Regions from separate parts of the Rhodococcus mengyinensis genome, predicted to be linked through region 1. Evidence: riboswitches for the same ligand, from Rfam matches in the RefSeq annotation. Region 1 holds a riboswitch; each other region holds the start of a gene.
What was found. A riboswitch is a leader RNA that binds a small molecule or an ion and turns the genes downstream of it on or off. The one in region 1 is predicted to bind thiamine pyrophosphate.

Region 2: it holds a riboswitch for thiamine pyrophosphate, as region 1 does, so the genes downstream of both, ACNJ7E_RS05625 (3-oxoacyl-ACP reductase) here and thiO (glycine oxidase ThiO) in region 1, are expected to answer to the same signal.
Region 3: it holds a riboswitch for thiamine pyrophosphate, as region 1 does, so the genes downstream of both, ACNJ7E_RS35910 (TenA family protein) here and thiO (glycine oxidase ThiO) in region 1, are expected to answer to the same signal.

What each region holds. Positions count from the first base shown of each region.
Region 1 is NZ_JBLWIT010000009.1:31,262-37,294, reverse strand. Features, by position in the region: gene ACNJ7E_RS00580 (hypothetical protein) at 1-1,220, opposite strand, end outside; gene ACNJ7E_RS00575 (NUDIX hydrolase) at 1,345-2,103, shown strand; gene thiE (thiamine phosphate synthase) at 2,104-2,802, opposite strand; TPP riboswitch at 2,827-2,939, shown strand; gene thiO (glycine oxidase ThiO) at 2,938-4,005, shown strand; gene thiS (sulfur carrier protein ThiS) at 4,008-4,232, shown strand; gene ACNJ7E_RS00555 (thiazole synthase) at 4,225-4,992, shown strand; gene ACNJ7E_RS00550 (ABC transporter ATP-binding protein) at 5,106-6,033, shown strand, end outside.
Region 2 is NZ_JBLWIT010000038.1:190,693-196,725, forward strand. Features, by position in the region: gene ACNJ7E_RS05610 (hypothetical protein) at 1-109, shown strand, start outside; gene ACNJ7E_RS05615 (CitMHS family transporter) at 111-1,520, opposite strand; gene ACNJ7E_RS05620 (LLM class flavin-dependent oxidoreductase) at 1,641-2,936, opposite strand; gene ACNJ7E_RS05625 (3-oxoacyl-ACP reductase) at 2,938-3,702, opposite strand; TPP riboswitch at 3,751-3,855, opposite strand; gene ACNJ7E_RS05630 (MarR family winged helix-turn-helix transcriptional regulator) at 3,928-4,380, shown strand; gene ACNJ7E_RS05635 (organic hydroperoxide resistance protein) at 4,383-4,805, shown strand; gene ACNJ7E_RS05640 (oxidoreductase) at 4,826-5,704, opposite strand; gene ACNJ7E_RS05645 (CocE/NonD family hydrolase) at 5,745-6,033, opposite strand, start outside.
Region 3 is NZ_JBLWIT010000140.1:51,093-57,125, reverse strand. Features, by position in the region: gene ACNJ7E_RS35920 (ABC transporter permease) at 1-288, opposite strand, end outside; gene ACNJ7E_RS35915 (ABC transporter substrate-binding protein) at 266-1,306, opposite strand; gene ACNJ7E_RS35910 (TenA family protein) at 1,291-2,013, opposite strand; TPP riboswitch at 2,007-2,102, opposite strand; gene ACNJ7E_RS35905 (NUDIX hydrolase) at 2,160-2,837, opposite strand; gene ACNJ7E_RS35900 (carboxylesterase/lipase family protein) at 2,950-4,503, shown strand; gene ACNJ7E_RS35895 (MFS transporter) at 4,496-5,737, opposite strand; gene ACNJ7E_RS35890 (DUF3558 domain-containing protein) at 5,821-6,033, opposite strand, start outside.

The sequences.
Region 1 (6,033 bases):
GCGTCGTCGACGGCGGTGAACTGAGCCGCGGAATCCGAAGGTCCCGGTCCGATGGCGACCATTGCCGCCGAGACGAAGTCGCCCCTGGCGAGGATCTCGTTCATGCGGTCGTGTGCCGAAGACCAGCGCGTCCACGCCTCCTGCGCCCGCGCCACCTCGTCGTGGCCGACCGCGCGGTCGCCGTCGTGGGGGTAGCTCGACAGCAGGGTGTCGAGCTGACCGGACTTGTCCTCGAAGACGGCGTCGTAGTCACCGTTCGAGTCGCGGCGGACCAGTTTGAGAGTCTCCTCGGTGCGCGCCTGCTGGGCCAGGATGCGGGCGGCGGTCAACTCGTGCATCGGGCGGGCGCCCTCGGTCAGTGCCCGCTTGGTGTCGACGGAGGAGACCAGACCGGCGACCAGCATCCACACCAGGAGGATCGCCGTGCACGACGACGCCACGATCAGCCCGAGATTGAACGTGCGCCGACTGAGTCTCGCGATGACGATCTGTGCGACGAGCAGCGCGACGAGTGCGACGAGGATCAGGATCAGCGCCAGCCAGGGCGGACGGGAGTAGTCCCGTTGCGTGTCCGCGACGTCAGCCTCCTGCTGGGCGTGCAACTGCTGCGCCATCGGCAGCATGCTCGTCTGCATCAGCGTGGACGCCTCGCTGAGGTAGGCCGCGCCGACGGGATGGCCGGTGCGATTGTTGGCCCGCGCGGTCTCGACGAGACCGGCGTAGACGCTGAGGTCGCTGGAGATGGAGGCGAGCAGTCGGCGGCTGTCCACGTCGCTCGCCGCGAGACCGCCCGACGCGTACACCAGGTCGGCGGAGGCCGTGCCGATCGCCTGCGCGTAGATGTCGCGGAGTTCGGGAGGTTCGAGACCGCCGGAGATGAATGCCGTCGTGGCCGCGGCATCCGCCACGGACAGGGCGCTGTAGAGGTTCTGCGCCGAGAACGACAGTGGTTCCGTCTCCGCGAGGACGCTGTCGAGAGTGGCTTCCCTGCTGTTCACCGTCGAGGCGGCCACCAACCCGGCCGCGAGTGTGAGCAGGACCAGGAGGGCTCCGAGGGCGGTGAGTTTGGCGGGAGTCGATGCCAGGAACGCGCGCAGTTCCTTGCGGCGCGCCACCGCGGGGTCGACGTCGTCGTCCGCGGCGGCAGACAATGCGCGGCTGCCGTGGGGTTCGATCGACGGTGCCTCACGCAGAACCACCTCGCACCCCTCCCGTGTCATGGCCGCACCTTGTGGGGAGCATATAAGCAGCGGTCGGTTCACGACTGCCGACGGGCAGTTCCGGAAGAAACCGTTAGTGTGAGGGAACTGCAGGGAGACCCATCAGGTCGGACAGGGGTAGTCGATGCGTGGTGACGGTGACGGTTGGGCAACCGGGCCGGACGGCAGTCGTCATTGGGGCAAGCACGGTGCGGCCGGGTTGTTGCTGCGTGCGCCGCTCCCCGACGAGACGCCGGCCGTGCTGCTGCAGCACCGTGCGGTCTGGAGTCACCAGGGCGGTACGTGGGCGTTGCCCGGCGGTGCCCGGGACAGCCACGAGACCACCACCCACGCCGCGGTGCGCGAGGCCCACGAGGAAGCCGGCATCGAGAGCGCGGCCATCCGCGTCCGCACCGAGGTCGTCACGATGAAGGCCGCGAGCGGCTGGAGTTACACCACGGTGATCGCCGACGCCGAGCGCCCACTGCCCACCGTCGCGAACGGCGAGAGCACCGAACTGCGCTGGGTGCGGGAAACCGACGTCGCCGGGTTGCCGCTGCACCCGGGATTCGAAGCGGGGTGGCCGCAACTGCGCACCACCGAGGTGCGATTGCTGCTCGACCGGCACGACGTGCTGGGCGAACGCGGCGCGTTGGCGCAGTTGTCGAAGGCACTGCCCCGCACGGTGCACCTGCCCGACGGCACCTACGGGTGGTTGCCGCGCGTCGAGGTGCTCGAAGCCCTGGACGCGGTCGGCAGCCTCGCCGAACCGGCCGGCCACGGCACCACGCTCGGAACGGTGACGGCATTCGTCACCACCGACCCCGACCTGATCGAACAGTTGCCGGCCACAGTCGTGGTCCTGCCGCCCGCTACGGTGCTGGACTGGCTGGACCAGCCGTAACTACGCGTTCTGCTGCAACAGGGCGGACAGCGAGCGCGCGGCGGCCTGCGGGTCGCGGGCCTCGGTGATGGCCCGCACGACGACGATGCGGGAGGCCCCCGCGGCGAGGATCTCCGGAACGCGGGACTCGTCGATGCCGCCGATCGCGAACCACGGGCGGTTCGGCTCCGAGTCGGCGGTCGATCGCACCAGATCGATGCCCGACGCGGTCCGCCCCGGCTTGGTGGGGGTGGCCCACACCGGACCGGTGCAGAAGTAGTCGACGCCGTCCTCGATCGCCGCGAGACTGGCCTGCGCGCGACTGTGGGTGGAGCGGCCGATCAGGACGTCGGAACCCACCACGGTCCGTGCGTACGGGACGGGCAGGTCGCCCTGGCCGAGGTGCAGCACGTCGGCCCCGGCCGCCAGCGCCATGTCGGCGCGGTCGTTGACCGCGAGCAGCGCTCCGTGCCGCCTGGCCGCGGCCGCGAGCACCGACAGCGCCGCCAGTTCGTCCCGGGCGTCCATCGTGCCGAACTTCTTCTCTCCGGCCGAGCCCTTGTCGCGGAGCTGGATGATGTCGACGCCGCCGGACAGTGCGGCCTCGGCGAACTGCGCCAGGTCGCCCTTCTCGCGCCGAGCATCGGTGCACAGGTACAAACGTGCTGTTCCGAGGCGGCGCCGACGGTCCGTGAGGTTGCTGTGATGCGAGGTGGTCACGGCATGACGGTAGCCTCTACGGTGAAAGTGCAACACGGGAGTCCCGGGGAACGTGGGGCTGAGAGGGGCTCACGCCGAGCCCGACCGTCATACCTGACCCGGATCATGCCGGCGCAGGAAGTGAGGTGGAGTTCAATGGCGAGATCGGTATCCGTCGTCGGAGGCGGAGTGATCGGCCTGTCCATTGCGTGGCGCGCAGCCCGCAACGGGTGGTCGGTACGGCTGTACGACCCGTCGATCGGTTCGGGAGCGTCCTGGGTGGCGGGCGGCATGCTCGCCCCGTTGTCCGAGGGCTGGCCCGGCGAGGAGAGCGTCCTCGAACTGGGGAGCGCGTCGCTCGACCGGTGGCCCGAATTCGGGAAGGAACTCGAGGCCGGGACCGGCGTCGAGCTGTTCACGTCGGAGAGTTCGCTCACCGTCGCGCTGGACGGCGCCGACGCGGAGGACCTGCGGACCATCGCCGAATGGGTGGGTGCGCAGGGGCGGGAACTGCAGATCCTGGGTCGCGCCGAAGTTCGGGCCCTCGAGCCGATGCTGGGTCGCGGAGTCCGGTTGGGACTCTTGGCCGTCGACGAACTGGCCGTGGACAACAGGCTGCTGTTGCAGGCGTTGCAGCGGTGCGCCGTCGACGCCGGAGTGGAGCTGATCGGGGAGGCCGTGCACAGCCTCGACCGGCTGAGCACGGACCAGATCGTCGTCACCGCGGGCATCGCGTCACCGGCCCTGTGGCCCGGGCTTCCGGTTCGCCCCGTGAAGGGCGAGATCCTGCGGTTGCGCTCGCGTCCCGGGGTGACCCCCGCGCCCGGCCGCACCATCCGCGGCAGCGTGCACGGCAGGCCCGCCTACCTGGTGCCACGGGCCGACGGCATCGTCGTCGGTGCCACCCAGTACGAGTCGGGCAACGACACGCAGGTCACGGTGGCCGGCGTGCGGGACCTGATCGCGGACGCCGAGGCGCTGATGCCCGCCATCGGCGAGTACGAACTGCGCGAGACCTCGGCGGGTCTGCGCCCGATGACCCCGGACAACCTGCCGCTGATCGGCCGGGTGTCCGATCGGGTCGTGGTGGCGACGGGACACGGCCGTAACGGCATCCTGCTCACCCCGGTGACCGCCGACGCGACGGTGGCATTGTTGGAGGGCTCGGCACTGGTCGAGGCGAAAGCCGCCGACCCCGAACGTTTCGAGAAAGTAGCGAGGTAGAAATGAGTGAGCAGCAACTAGTGGTGCCGATCGGCATCAGCGTCAACGGCGAGGACCACGAGTTCACGGAACCGTTGACCGTCACCGGGCTGCTGGAGGTGCTGAACCTGCCCACCAAAGGCATCGCGGTGGCAGTGAACGGCGCCGTGTTCCCGCGCGCCCGGTGGGACGAGCTCGTGGTCCGGGGCTGGGAGATCGAGATCCTCACGGCGGTGCAGGGTGGCTGACGCGACGCCCGGCGTGCAGAAGGGCCTCACGATCGCGGGCCGCACGTTCGGTTCACGGTTGATCATGGGCACCGGCGGCGCCGCCAACCTCACGGTGCTCGAAGAGGCGCTCGTCGCGTCCGGCACCGAGCTGACCACGGTCGCGATGCGCCGCGTCGACGCCGCAGGCGGCACCGGTGTGCTGGACCTGCTGCGCCGGCTCGACATCGCGCCGCTGCCCAACACGGCCGGGTGTCGCGGTGCGGCCGAGGCGGTGCTGACGGCGCAACTCGCCCGTGAGGCGCTCGAGACCGATTGGGTGAAGCTCGAGGTCATCGCCGACGAACGCACCCTGATGCCCGACGCCATCGAGTTGGTCAGCGCTGCAGAGCAACTGGTCGACGACGGTTTCATCGTCCTGCCGTACACCACCGACGACCCGGTGCTGGCCCGCAGGCTCGAGGACGTCGGCTGCGTGGCCGTGATGCCGCTGGGTTCGCCGATCGGCACCGGGCTCGGTATCGCGAACCCGCACAACATCCAGATGATCGTGGAGGGTGCCGGGGTTCCCGTCATCCTCGACGCCGGCATCGGGACCGCCAGCGACGCGACCCTCGCGATGGAACTCGGCTGCGATGCCGTGCTGCTGGCCACGGCTGTGACCAGGGCGAAGGACCCGGCACTCATGGCTTCGGCGATGCGCGGGGCCGTGGTGGCGGGCTATGAGGCACGTCACGCGGGCCGCATTCCCAAGCGGTTCTGGGCGCAGGCGTCGTCGTAGTTCTCGGGGTCGCGTCGGGGTCTCGCTCAGGGTCCGACCGGTACCAGGGGACGAGTCAGGTGTAGACCTGCGGCCGATGCGCGCCGGCCGCAGGTTCCGGCATCCTTCTCACCATGATTGAAGTGAGGGGACTTTCAAAGACCTTCGGTGCGACGAAGGCGGTGGACAACCTGACGTTCAACGTCAAGCCGGGTATGGTCACCGGCTTCCTCGGCCCGAACGGTGCAGGCAAATCGACGACCATGCGCATGATCCTCGGGCTGGACCGCCCCACGGCGGGCACCGCGTTGATCGACGGCAAACCGTACGGAGAGCTGGTGCAGCCGCTGCGGACGGTGGGGGCACTGCTCGACGCGAAATGGGTGCACCCCAACCGCTCGGCCCGCGCCCACCTGCAGTGGATGGCGGCGTCCAACTCGCTGCCCAAGAGCCGGGTCGACGAGGTGCTGCACCTCGTCGGGCTCACCGAGGTGGCCGGGAAGAAGGCAGGCGGGTTCTCGCTCGGCATGTCCCAGCGACTGGGCCTGGCCGCCACGCTCCTCGGCGACCCGAAGGTGCTGCTGTTCGACGAGCCGGTGAACGGGCTCGACCCGGAGGGCATCGTCTGGATCCGGAAGTTCATGCAGCGCCTCGCCGCGGAGGGACGCACCGTGCTGGTGTCGAGCCACCTGCTGTCCGAGATGGCGCTCACCGCCGAACATCTGGTGGTCATCGGCCGGGGGCGTCTGATCGCCGACACCACCGTGTCCGAGTTCGTCAGCAAGTCCTCGGAATCGACGGTGCGCGTGCGGAGCCCACAGCTGGACGCGCTGCGCAGCGCGCTCACGTCCAACGGGCTCACCGTGCGCGAGGACGGATCCGACGGGCAGCAGGCGCTCGTCGTGGTGGATTCGTCGACGGACGTCGTCGGCGGGATCGCCGGTTCGCAGGGCATCGTCCTGCACGAGTTGGCATCTCAGCGTGGATCGCTGGAGGACGCCTTCATGAAGTTGACCGGAGACGACGTGCAGTACCACGCAGAGGGCGTCGAAGATGTGATGA
Region 2 (6,033 bases), on a different contig from region 1:
CGTGGTGTCCGATCCGGCCGAGGACGACAAGAGTTCGGGCGCCGACTGGAGCAGCGAAGGCGGCGCGACCTCTGAGGGGCCCGCCACCGACACCGACACCGAGGACTAGGTCACCAGGGGATCTGTCCGAGGACCACACCGATCACCAGCATCGACAGCGACACCAGCGCCGCGCGCCACAGCACCTTCTTGTGATGATCCGCCAGCGGGACACCCGCCAGGGTCACGAGCAGGAGGATGGCCGGGACGAGGGGGCTCTGCATGTGGAACGTCTGGCCGGTGATGGATGCGCGGGCCATCTCGACCGGCTCGATGCCGTACGTGGCCGCCGTCTCGGCGAGCACGGGCATGATGCCGAAGTAGAAGGCGTCGTTGCTCATGAAGAACGTGAACGGCAGGCTCAGGATGCCCGTGATGACGGCCAGGTGCGGTCCGAGCGAGGCCGGGATGATTTCGAGCAGCCACTGTGCCATGGCCTCGACCATTCCGGTGCCCTGGAATACGCCGGTGAGCACGGCCGCGGCGAACACCATCGCGACCACGGAGACGATGCTCGACGAGTGGCGGGTGATCGCTTCCTGCTGTTCCTTGACCCGCGGGAAGTTCACCGTCAGCGCGATCGATGCGGCCACCATGAACAGGACCGGAATCGGCAGTACGTCCATCACGAGCACGACGAGGAGCGCCACGGTCACGAGCGCGTTGAACCACAGCAGCTTCGGGCGCAGCGTGGGCCGCTCGGGGTCGAGACCGTCGACGAAGCCCTGGCCGTCGTCCGATCCGGCGTCGCCGGAGCCGCCACCGGTTCGGGGTGCGTCACCGTTGCCACCGGAGCCGGAGCCGGTCGCGGACCGCCGGAGGCCGGAGCCCGCGGAGACGAGGAGGCGCTCGTCAGTGAGTTCGAGCGTGCCGATGCGGCGGCGTTCGCTGTAGCCCAGTTGCACGGCGAACAGCAGCACGACGAGCAGTCCGACCACCAGTGACGGGATCATCGGGACGAACACGTCCGACGGCGAGATACCCAGCGCAGCGGCGGCCCGGACCGTCGGTCCGCCCCAGGGGACGATGTTCATCGCGCCGTTCGCCAGGCCGGCGACCACCGTGAGGACCACGGGGCTGACCTTCAGCTTCATGTACAGCGGCAACAGCGCGGACGTCACGATGATGAATGTCGTGGATCCGTCACCGTCCAGCGACACCACCATCGCGAGCACCGCGGTGCCGACGACGAGCCGCATGGGGTCGTTGCGGACGAGCCGGAGGATGAGTTTCACCAGCGGGTCGAACAGGCCGACGTCGATCATGATTCCGAAGAAGATGATCGCGAAGAACAGCAACGCGGCCGTCGGTGCCAGCGCCTTGATTCCGTCGGTGATCATGTCGCCGATGCCGAGGCCCGCTCCGGCCGCGATCCCGAATGCGACCGGGACGGCGATCAACCCGACCACGGGAGTGGCCCGTTTGGACATGATCAAGAACATGAACACGGCCACCATCAGAAAGCCGAGTGCTACCAGCATTGCCACTCCTCGTCCGAACTCGCGTCGTGGTGTGATCGCGATAACAGCCAGTGTCGGGGGGAGGGACGCTCACAGTCACTGTTGCGTACTTAGAGAAGGTTGTGTTCTTTGTGGTGGCAACTACGGGCGCCCCCGGAGATGGTCGCGCAGAGTCTCTGTCTCATACTCCGCGCGGAACAGCCCACGCTTCTGCAGGACGGGGATCACCTCGTCGACGAAGTCTGCGAGGCCGTTCGGGTAGAGCGGCGGCATCAGGTTGAAGCCGTCGGCCCCGCCGCGGCGGAACCACATCTCGATCTCGTCGGCGATCGATTCCGGGGTTCCGATCATGGTGCAGTGGCCACCGCCGGCCGCCAACGTGCCCAGCAGCGACCGCACGGTGGGACGGTCCTTCTCGATGATCCGCAGGATCGTGTCGTACCGGCCCTGCGGCCCGGTGAACTCCGACAGCGGCGGCAGCGCGGGAACGGGAGCGTCCAGTTCCCAGGCACTGCAGTCCTGCTGGACGAACATCGACAACTGCGCCAGCGACTGTTCGACGGGCAGGAGCGCGTCGAGTTCCGCCTTCTTCTGCCGGGCCTCCTCGGTGGTCGAACCGACATAGGTCACGAGACCGGGCATCACGGTCACCGCGTCGGCGTCGCGGCCCGCCGCGCGGATGCGCCGCTTCACGTCGTCGTAGTAGCTCTGCGCGGCCGTGAGGTCGTAGGCGACGGCGTAGATGCCCTCGGCGCACCGGGCGGCCAGGTCGCGGCCCTGATCGGACGCGCCCGCCTGGAACAGCACGGGACGACCCTGCGGCGAGTGCGGCACGTTCAGCGGACCGTCCACGAGGAAATGCTTTCCCCGATGCTCGACCGGCTTCACCTTGGCCGGGTCCGCGAAGATGCCGTCCCGGTCGAGCACGAGCGCGTCGGGCGCCCACGAATCCCACAGGGCGAGTGCCACGTCGACGAATTCCGCGGCACGCGAATAGCGTTCGTCGTGCGGCGGCATCTCCTCGAGCCCGTGGTTGCGCGCTTCGGCGTCGAACATCGACGTCACCACGTTCCAGCCGGCGCGCCCGCCGCTGATGTGGTCGAGCGACGCCAGCATCCGGGCGGCGTGGAACGGTGTGTAGAACGTGGTGGACACCGTCGTCACCAGTCCGACCCGCTCCGTCGCCCGCGCCATCGCGGACAGCGCGGTGAGCGGTTCCAGGAACCACATGCCTCCGGACGCGGGGTCGCGCACCGAATGCCCGTCCGCGAAGAACACCGCGTCGAGGCAGCCCCGCTCCGCGGTCTGCGCCAACTCCTCGTAGTAGGCGATGTCGCAGAGTCGCTCCACCTGGGACGAGGGGTGCCGCCACGCGGCGCCGTGGTGCCCGCAGCTGTAGAGGAATGCGTTGAAGTGCAGTTGCCGGACGTCGGTCATGTCAGTCCTTGACCAGTCCGCCGTCGACGACGAGGTTCTGGCCGGTCACCGACCGCGACCACGGGGACGCGAAGAACAGCACCGCGTCGGCGAATTCGTCCGGGGTGGTGACGCGCTGCAGCGGGGTGCCCGCCGCGATGAGGTCGAATACCTCGTCGGGAGTGGCGGCGCTCGCGTCGGTGGTGCGGAGCAGCCCGCCCGAGACCATGTTGACGGTGATGCCGTCGGGACCGAGGTCGGCGGCGAGGGTGCGGGTCAGCGACAGCGCGGCGGCCTTGGCGGCCGTGTAGTCGTGGTACGGGACGACGGGGTTCTGGAACAGGTTGGTGCCGATGTTCACGATCCGGCCGAACCCGAGCGAACGCATGCCCGGCAGCGCGGCCTGCGTCGTGTGCAGCGTCGCCTTCACGCTGCCACGCAGCTGCGAGTCGAAGGACTCCCACGTGATGACGTCCGCCTTGTCGCGTGCGTCGCCGTTGAAGGAGAAGTCGGCGAGCGCGTTGTTGATCACCGTGGTCACCGGGGAGCCGAAGTGCTCCTCCGCCGCGGAGAACAGGGCCGCCACCTGTCCGGCATCGGTGACGTCTGCCCGGAGCGCGACCGCACGGTCCGCGCCCAGGGACGCCGCGAGTTCTTCGGCCGCGTCCCGGCTGTTCCGGTAGTTCACGATCACCCGCGCGTTCTGCGCCGCGAACGACCGCACGATGGCGGCGCCGAGGCCCCGCCCACCGCCGGTCACCAGGACGATCTGCTTGTCGAGCTGCATGCTGTCACCTTCCGTTCGGTCGGCGACGAGACATCGGATGAGCGCATACGGGCGTCTCCGCGACATCCCTTCGCCGGCATTACCCAGTTCAGGTTCGACGGGTCTGTTCTCAGCCGTCCGGCTCGTCGCCGGGCAGCACCCCGTGTCACTGGCCAACAGTGTAAGCGCAATCACCGATTCCAGTTCATAGTTGTGCACAACCTAGTTGTGTGCAACTATTCAGTGGTGACCGACAACCTCACCCTCGACCGCCAGGTGTGCTTCGCCCTGTACTCGGCTTCCCGGGCCATGACGGCGAGATACCGGTCGATGCTCGACTCGTTGGGAGTGACCTACCCGCAGTACCTCGTGCTGTTGGTGCTCTGGGAACGGGACGGCCGCGGAGTACGTGAGATCTGCGACGCCCTCGACCTCGACACCGGCACGCTGTCTCCACTGCTCAAGCGGCTCGAAACCCTGGGCCTGGTCGAACGCCGGCGCTCCTCGGCCGACGAGCGCCGGGTCGGGATCCACCTCACCGAGAAGGGTGCGGCCCTCCGCGCCGCCGCGGAGGGCATCCCCGCCGAACTCGCCGACTCGACGGGAATGGAGATCGACGAACTCGTCGCCCTCCGGGACACCCTGTCGCGGCTCACCGAGTCACTTCACAGCTTCACCACCCCTACAGGAGAGAAGTAACCATGAAGATCGTCTACACCGCCGAAGCCCTCGCGACCGGAGAAGGCCGCAACGGCCACGCCCGCACGTCCGACGGCAAGCTCGACCTGAACCTCGCGATCCCCACCGAGATGGGCGGGTCCGGCGACGGCACCAACCCCGAGCAGTTGTTCGCCGCCGGATACGCGGCCTGCTTCCACTCCGCGCTCCAGTTGGTCGGCCGTCAGGCGAAGGCGAACGTCGCCGACTCGGCCGTCGGCGCCCGCGTCGGCATCGGCCCGACGGACAGCGGCGGATTCGGTCTCGCCGTCACTCTCGAGGTTTCCCTGCCCCACCTGCCCCGCGCCGAGGCGCTCGAGTTGACCGAGAAGGCACACCAGGTGTGCCCCTACTCCAACGCCACCCGCGGCAACATCGACGTCTCCCTCGAGGTCACCGAAGACTGAGCAACCTGACGGGCGTCGCGTCACCCGAACGTGAACTCGACGCCCGTCAGGTCCTCCGACAGCGCCCACAGCGCCCGCGCGGTGTGCTCGTCCCGCGACTTCTTGTTGGAGCCCACCACCTTCGGGTGGCCACGCTGCTCGAACAGGCCGTCCGGCCCGATGTAGCTGCCACCGATCACGTCGGATGCCGTTGCCGCGTACAGCATCGGCAGCGCCCCCATCTCCGCCGACTGCGCGAAGATCCGGTTGCCGACGGCCATCAGCTTGTCCTGCACCGACTCGGTGTGGGCCTGCAGATTGGTCGATGCGTAACCGGGGTGCGCGGCCACCGCTTTGACGGGTGACCCCGCCGCGGACAGCCTGCGCTGCAACTCGTACGTGAACAGCAGATTCGCGAGTTTCGACTGCCCGTACGCGCTCCAGCGGTTGTACTTGCGGCGTTCCCAGTTGAGGTCGTCGAGGTGAATCGTTCCCGCCTGATGTGCCGCACTCGACATCGTGGCGACCCGATCGGTGATCTTGTCGAGCAGCAGGCCGGTCAACGCGAAGTGCCCGAGATGGTTTGTGCCGATCTGCATTTCGAATCCGTCGGCGGTCGTGCGCTGCGGAACCGCCATCACGCCGGCGTTGTTCACGAGCACGTCGACGGACTCGACGCCGGCGGCGAACTCGCGCACCGAGGCGAGGTCGGACAGATCGAGGCGGCGCACCTCGGCGTTGTCACCGATCGACCGTGCGACGACCTCCCCCTTGTGGGTGTTACGGCAGGCCAGCACGACGTGCGCCCCCGCCTTGCCCAGGGCCCGCGCGGCCACCTCCCCCAGACCACTGTTGGCGCCCGTGACGACGAACGTGCGGCCGCTCTGATCGACGATGTCCGAAGCTGTCCACTTGGTCATGGCGTCAACCCTACGGATCTCGGGAGTTGGCGTGAACCTTTCACCACGCCTGCGCTCCGACCAGCGGCAGATTGAGGAAACTCGGCCGATCCGGGGACAACGCGACGTGCTGCGGCTTCAGTTGGCTGTCGGCCAGAATCGGTCCGAGCGGCAGGTATCGGGGGACGCTCCCCGCGTACACGTCGACGCGCAGCCGGTGCCCCGGCGCGAGGACGGCGTCGGTGGGCACGAAGTTGATGTCCACCGGTGTCACTTCACCCGGCACCAGCGGCTGACGCGCGTCCACCGTCAGATAGTGGTGCGGTTCGGTGTAGTCGCCGTTCGCCGAC
Region 3 (6,033 bases), on a different contig from region 1:
GGCGAGGGCCCACGCGAAGAGCAGGGAGACGGCGAACCCGATCAGCGTCACCTGCAGTGTCGCGGAGGCGTGACCGGAGATGGCGTCCCGCGCCCGCCAGCCCTGCTGGACCACCCGCAGCGGCGACGGCAGCACCTGCGGCCGGATTCCGCTGACCGTCACGTACACCTGCCACGCGACGACCAGCAGTGCCACGACCACGACCGCGGGCAGCACCCGCCGCAGCAGCGGGGACGTGCCCGGGGCCGTGGTGCGCAGACTCGGGTCAGGGCTGAGTGAGGTACTCATTGGTGAAGTACGTCGACCAGTCGGGTTCCGTGGTCAGCGGTGCCCCGTCGGGGCCGGTGAGCAGGCCGTGCTGGAACAGGAAACCGGAGTACCCCGCCCACTGCTCGGCCGTCTGTGTCCCGACCTTGCCGGAACTGTCCTTCATGTACTCGGAGGACAGCATCTGCTGGCTCTCCCGCACGAGGGACTCGTCGGTGAAGGCGCCGGGGTTGGCGTCGATCAGTATCTGCGCGGCCTCGTCCGGCCGGTCGGCGGCGAACTGGTATCCGCGCTGCAGGGCCTGGACGAACTTGCGGGCCTGCTCGGGATGGTCGGCCATCCACTGCTCGTTGCCCTCGATGACGAGCGCGTACGCATCCGGGAAGCCGTAGTCGGTGTAGTGGAAGTAACGCATCGGCGTGCCCTGGTGCTCGGCCTCGATGCCCTCCCAGCCGAAGAACGAGACGGTGAAGTCGGCGGTGCCGGAGTACACGGCCTCGTAGGCCGAGGTGCCGAGCGTGACGGTGGTGAATTCGCCCTTGCCGCCGTCGTTGCGGATGATCTGCTTCAGCGTCTCCTCGCCGTCCGGGTCCGCGAACCCGGCGTAGATCTTGCCGTCCAGATCCCGGGGGCGGGTGATGTCGGCGCGATCCGCCTTCACCGCGATGCCCGTCGCCCAGTGCTGCAGCGGAGCCATCACCGACGTGGTCTGTGCGCCCGCGGCCTTCGAGAACGTCGCCGAACTCTGGAAGCTCACACCGAACTCCGCGTTGCCGGCGTCGACCAGGGTGTCGGGCGAGGTGTCGTTGTAGGGCAGCACCTGCACGTCGAGGCCGGCGTCCGCGAACCAGCCTTCCTGCTGGGCGACGAACAGGCCGGTGTGGTTGGTGTTCGGTGTCCAGTCGAGTGCGAACCGGATGGTGTCGCCGGACTGGGAGTCACCGGCGCAACCGGTGAGCAGCGACAGGGCGGAGACCAGGACGACGGCTGCGGTGGCAGCGCGCTTGGTACGAGAGAAGAGTGTCACGACGCCGGCCATTCCTGCTTGTTGAGAGCGGTGTCCCAGAACATGAGTTCGTAGCGGCTGGCGATCACGAACGCCTCCGCCATCGCCTCGCGCTGAGCATCGGTCGCGGCCTCGGCCGCCGCGTCCACGAGTTCGCGGGCCCTCGCGACGGCGGCGTGGAACTCCTCCGCGTCGTAGGTGGTCACCCACTGTGCGTACGGGTGCGACGGGTCGGTGGAGAGCACCTCACGGGCGCTCGCCGCGAGCCGGTGCCCGACGTCGGCGTAGATCCAGAAGCAGGGCAGCACCGCCGCGGCGGCCACTGCGTACGGCTCGGTGGCGGCGACGGCCGTCAGGTAGGAGATGTACCCGAGGCAGGCCGGCGAATGCAGCGGCTCCACGTCCGACTCGGGGAGTCGTCCGCTGGTCAGCAGATTCTGGTGCAACGCGGCCTCGACCGTGGCGGCCTCCGCGGCCGAGCCCGCCCAGAAGCCGGCCTCGACCGGGCCCGGCGCGTGCGCGGCCACCAGTGAGAGGGCCTTCGCGTACCCGGTCAGGTACAGGAAATCCTGCTCGATGTACGTGCGGAACACGTCCAGCGGCAGCGTTCCGTCGCCGAGGCGGCGCAGGAACTCGAGTTCGTCGATCGCCTCGCGTAGCACCTTGGTCCGGTCCCACAAGTGGTCCGTGAATCGGGCGTGCTGGCCGGCGCCGGCAGCATCTTGGACAGAGCTATTCACAACGTTGACATCCCTTCGTCAGCATTACCTGAGCAGGTTCCCGGGTGTGTTCTCAGCCCCGCCCGTGCGGAGCACCCCGTGTCAGAACAAGCCGACCCTAGCACCGGCCGTGCCGCGGGCGGAAAGGCCAGGGTCGGTGGAGGGGCTCAGCCGGCGAGGAACGCGGCCGCGCTCGGCGGGAGGGGTGCGGGGCCGCGCCGGTAGATCTCCGCGGGCCGGCCGGTTCCGACGACGGCCATGTCGCCGGTGTTCTCGAGGGCCGGCATCAGGTGCCGCCGGAACGAGTCCTTCGGCAGTGGACGCCCGAACACCACCTCGTACACCCGGCGGAGTTCGAGCACCGTGAACGTGTCGCCGGCCAGGCCGGACGGGTCGACGGCCCGCGCGTACCGCTCTCTCAGGTCGGCGACGGCGAGGGCGACGACGTCCGCGTGGTCGAACGCCAGGTCCTGCCTCACCCGGTCGTCGTCGACGGTGACCAACATCGTGTCGCGGGGGAGTGCCGTGCGGGGCAGCGCGGCGCCGTGCGTCATCGACAGCACCCACCCGCGATCGTCGCGGCCGGGATCGTCCAGCATCGCCAGCTGATGGAATTCGGTGCCCGTCAGGCCGGCCTTGATCCGCAGGCACCGCTCGGCGGCGTCCCGCAGTCGCTCACCCTGGTGGAGGAACGTGCCGGGGAGGGCGGTCCGGCCCGAACGACGGGGAACCACAAGAACTTTCAGTTCCGGGCCGTCGACGGTGAGGACGGCGACGTCGACCGCCACGGACGGGCGCGGGTAGTCGAGGAGGCTCCTGCCCTCGGAATCGGTCCATGCGGCCACGCGGGAATGTTAGCGCACTGTTGATCTATGTCGCGTTCGATCGGTCCTGCCTGCTCATCGTTGGTAGTTTGGCGAGAGATTCCCGGAACGTGATGCGTGAGGAGATTCGTCCGTGGAGGTCGACAAGTCCGGCGACACGCTCGTCGTCCGCGCGCGGGACGGTGAGGTGCGTGGCTACCCCGAGGGCGACGTCTACGCGTGGAAGGGCATTCCGTTCGCCGCGGCCCCCGTCGGCGATCTGCGGTTCCGCGCCCCGGCCCCGCCCGCACCGTGGGAGGGTGTGCGCGACTGCGTCGACTTCGGCCCGATGGCGCCGCAGGGGCACGGCACCGCCGTCCCCATCGACGCGGGACTCGAGATGGACGAGGACTGCCTGTCCGTCAACGTCTGGGCCCCGAGACCCGACGGCACCCCGCGGCCGGTGATGGTGTGGATCCACGGCGGTGCCTACTGCCTGGGAACCGCAGCTCAGGGCATCTACAACGGGCGCATCCTGTCCACAATCGGCGACGTCGTGCTGGTCTCGTTCAACTACCGGGTGGGAGCGCTCGGCTTCCTCGACCTGTCGTCGTTCTCGACGGCCGAGCGAGTGTTCGAGACCAACTGTGGGCTGCGCGACCAGGTCGCAGCCCTCGAATGGGTCCGCGACAACATCGCGTCGTTCGGCGGTGACCCGGACGAGGTGACGGTGTTCGGGGAGTCGTCCGGAGCCGGGTCGATCACCACGCTGATGACGTGTCCGAGCGCGGAGGGGCTGTTCCACCGCGCGATCGCCCAGAGCCCGCCCGCCACGTCGGTCTACGGGAGCGAGCGGGCGGCCACCGTCGCGAAACAGTTCCTCGACATCCTCGAGGTGGAACCCGCGCAGATCGACACCCTGCTGCACCTTCCGTACCGCACGGTGATCGAGGCCAGCGACACGCTCGTCAACGAGGTGCCGACGAGGATTCCGGGCACGCTCGCGATGGCGCCCGTGGTGGACCGCGACTTCCTGCCCCGTTACCCGGTGGCCGCGTTCCAGAAGGGGCACTCCCACCGCATCCCTCTCATCATCGGTTCCAACAAGGACGAGTCGTCGATCTTCAAGTTCATGAAATCGCCTCTGCTGCCGGTCACGTCGGATTCGGTGCAGGAGATGCTGAGGGCGATCGCGGCCGATCACCCGGAACTGCCCGCCGCCCGCCTCGCCGACATCCTGTCGGCGTATCCGGACCGCGGAAAGCCGAAGGGCGCGCTCGCGATGTCGAGGGACGCCGCGTTCCGGATGCCCGCCCTGTGGGTGGCCGACGCCCACAGCCGGCACTCGCCGACATGGATGTACCGGTTCGATCAGGCCACGCCGATGCTCAAGGCCGCACGGATCGGAGCCGGCCACGCCACCGAACTCCCGTACGTCTTCGGCAATTTCGATACCCTCAACATCGACCCGACGTTCTGGCTCGGGGGCCGGAAGACGGCGCTCGAGGTGTCGGGCCGGATCCAGCGCCGGTGGCTCGCGTTCGCGCGGCACGGTGTCCCCGCCGCGTTGGACGGGTCCAAGCACTGGGCGCCCTACGACGAGGAGAACCGCTCGACGTTGCTGATCGACGGCGCGGACACCCTCGTGAAGGACCCGGACCACGAGATGCGGATCGCGTGGGGCAACGACGTCATGGGCTTCAACTGACGGGGACCTTGTCGTCCAGTTCCTTCAGGACGGGCAGCGCGAAGCAGGCCAGCCCGATGATCAGGACCGGGATCGCGAGCACGAAGAAGGTCGGCTGGATTCCCCACTTGTCGAGGAGGGGACCGGCCAGCAGGTAACCCAGCGGACCCGCGGCGTACGCGGTGGACGTCATGACCCCGGTGACGCGCCCGCGCATGTGCTCCGGACTACGAGTCTGCATGGCGTAGTTGGCGATCGGGCCGACCGGACCGAACACGAGACCCTGGAGGAGGGCCAGCGCCAGAATCGCCCACAGCGGCGGCAGGAACGCCATCGCGACCATGGCCGCGCCCAGCACCGTCACCGCCACCACCATCAGCATCCTGCGCGACACATACGGCGCGAGCGGTCCGTACGCGAGGGCACCCACCACGCCGCCGATGCTGAGCGCCATCAGCACCGAACCCAGTTGCGCGGGCTTGTCGAGTTCGGTGAAGTACACCGGGAACACCACCGATTCGACGGGCATGTACAGCGCGACCACCGCCATGTCGACCAGAGCGATCGTGCGCAGGAGCCGGTTGTGCCACACGAACTTCAGGCCCTCGAGCGTGCCGTGCCAGATGGACGTCGGGCGCGTGGACGTGTCGGGTCTGCCTGCGTTCTCCAGTCGCAGGAATGCGATGGTCACCACGGACAGCACGAATCCGACGGCGGTGACCCACAACGTGTTCACCGCACCCACGGTGGCGATGAGGACGCCGCCGATGCCGGGTCCGACGAGATACGCCACGTTGTAGTTGGCCTCGTAGAGGCTGTTCATCCGGTCGAGTGACCAGCCCGCGGACTTCGTGGCGGCCGGCAGCATCGACTCCCGCGCCGCGATTCCGGCCGGATCGAACGCGGCGCCGATCGCGGCGAGGACGGCGATCACCGTGACGGTGAGGCCCGTCGTGTTCGCGATCACCGGGATGGCCGCCACGGACAGGGCGGACAGGCAGTCGGAGATCATCGACGTGCGGCGACGTCCGAACAGGTCGACGAACGTGCCCGCGAACAGGCTCGACACCAGCAGCGGGAGGGTGGCCGCGCCCGCGACGATCGCGGCGTCGGACGCGCGACCGGTCCTCTCGAGCACGAGCCAGGGCAGCACGACGATCGCGATGCCGTTGCCGGTGGACGAGAACAGCGTCGCGAGGTTCAGGAGGATCAGGGGCCCGAACCGGCGAGTCACAGCCGTCTCGGTGGCGGTCACGGCAAGGGTCCTCTGGTCGGCTCGATCGGTGGTCCTTCGACGCTAACAGCGAGGTCGTGGCCACCGCGAGCGAATTTCGGCCGCTATTGGTTGCGTTGCAGGGTCAGTTCGGCGAGGGTGCGCGCTCCGTCGCACGGGTCGCCGGTTCCCGACCGCTGCTGCACCCACCAGGTGATGACGCCGGAGTAGGCGGCGGTGATCCCGCACGCCGCCGAATCACCCGGACGCCGGGCGCTGAACGCCGACGTGCCCGCGATCGACGTCGTTTCCACCTGGTAGCCCAGCCCATCGGCCAC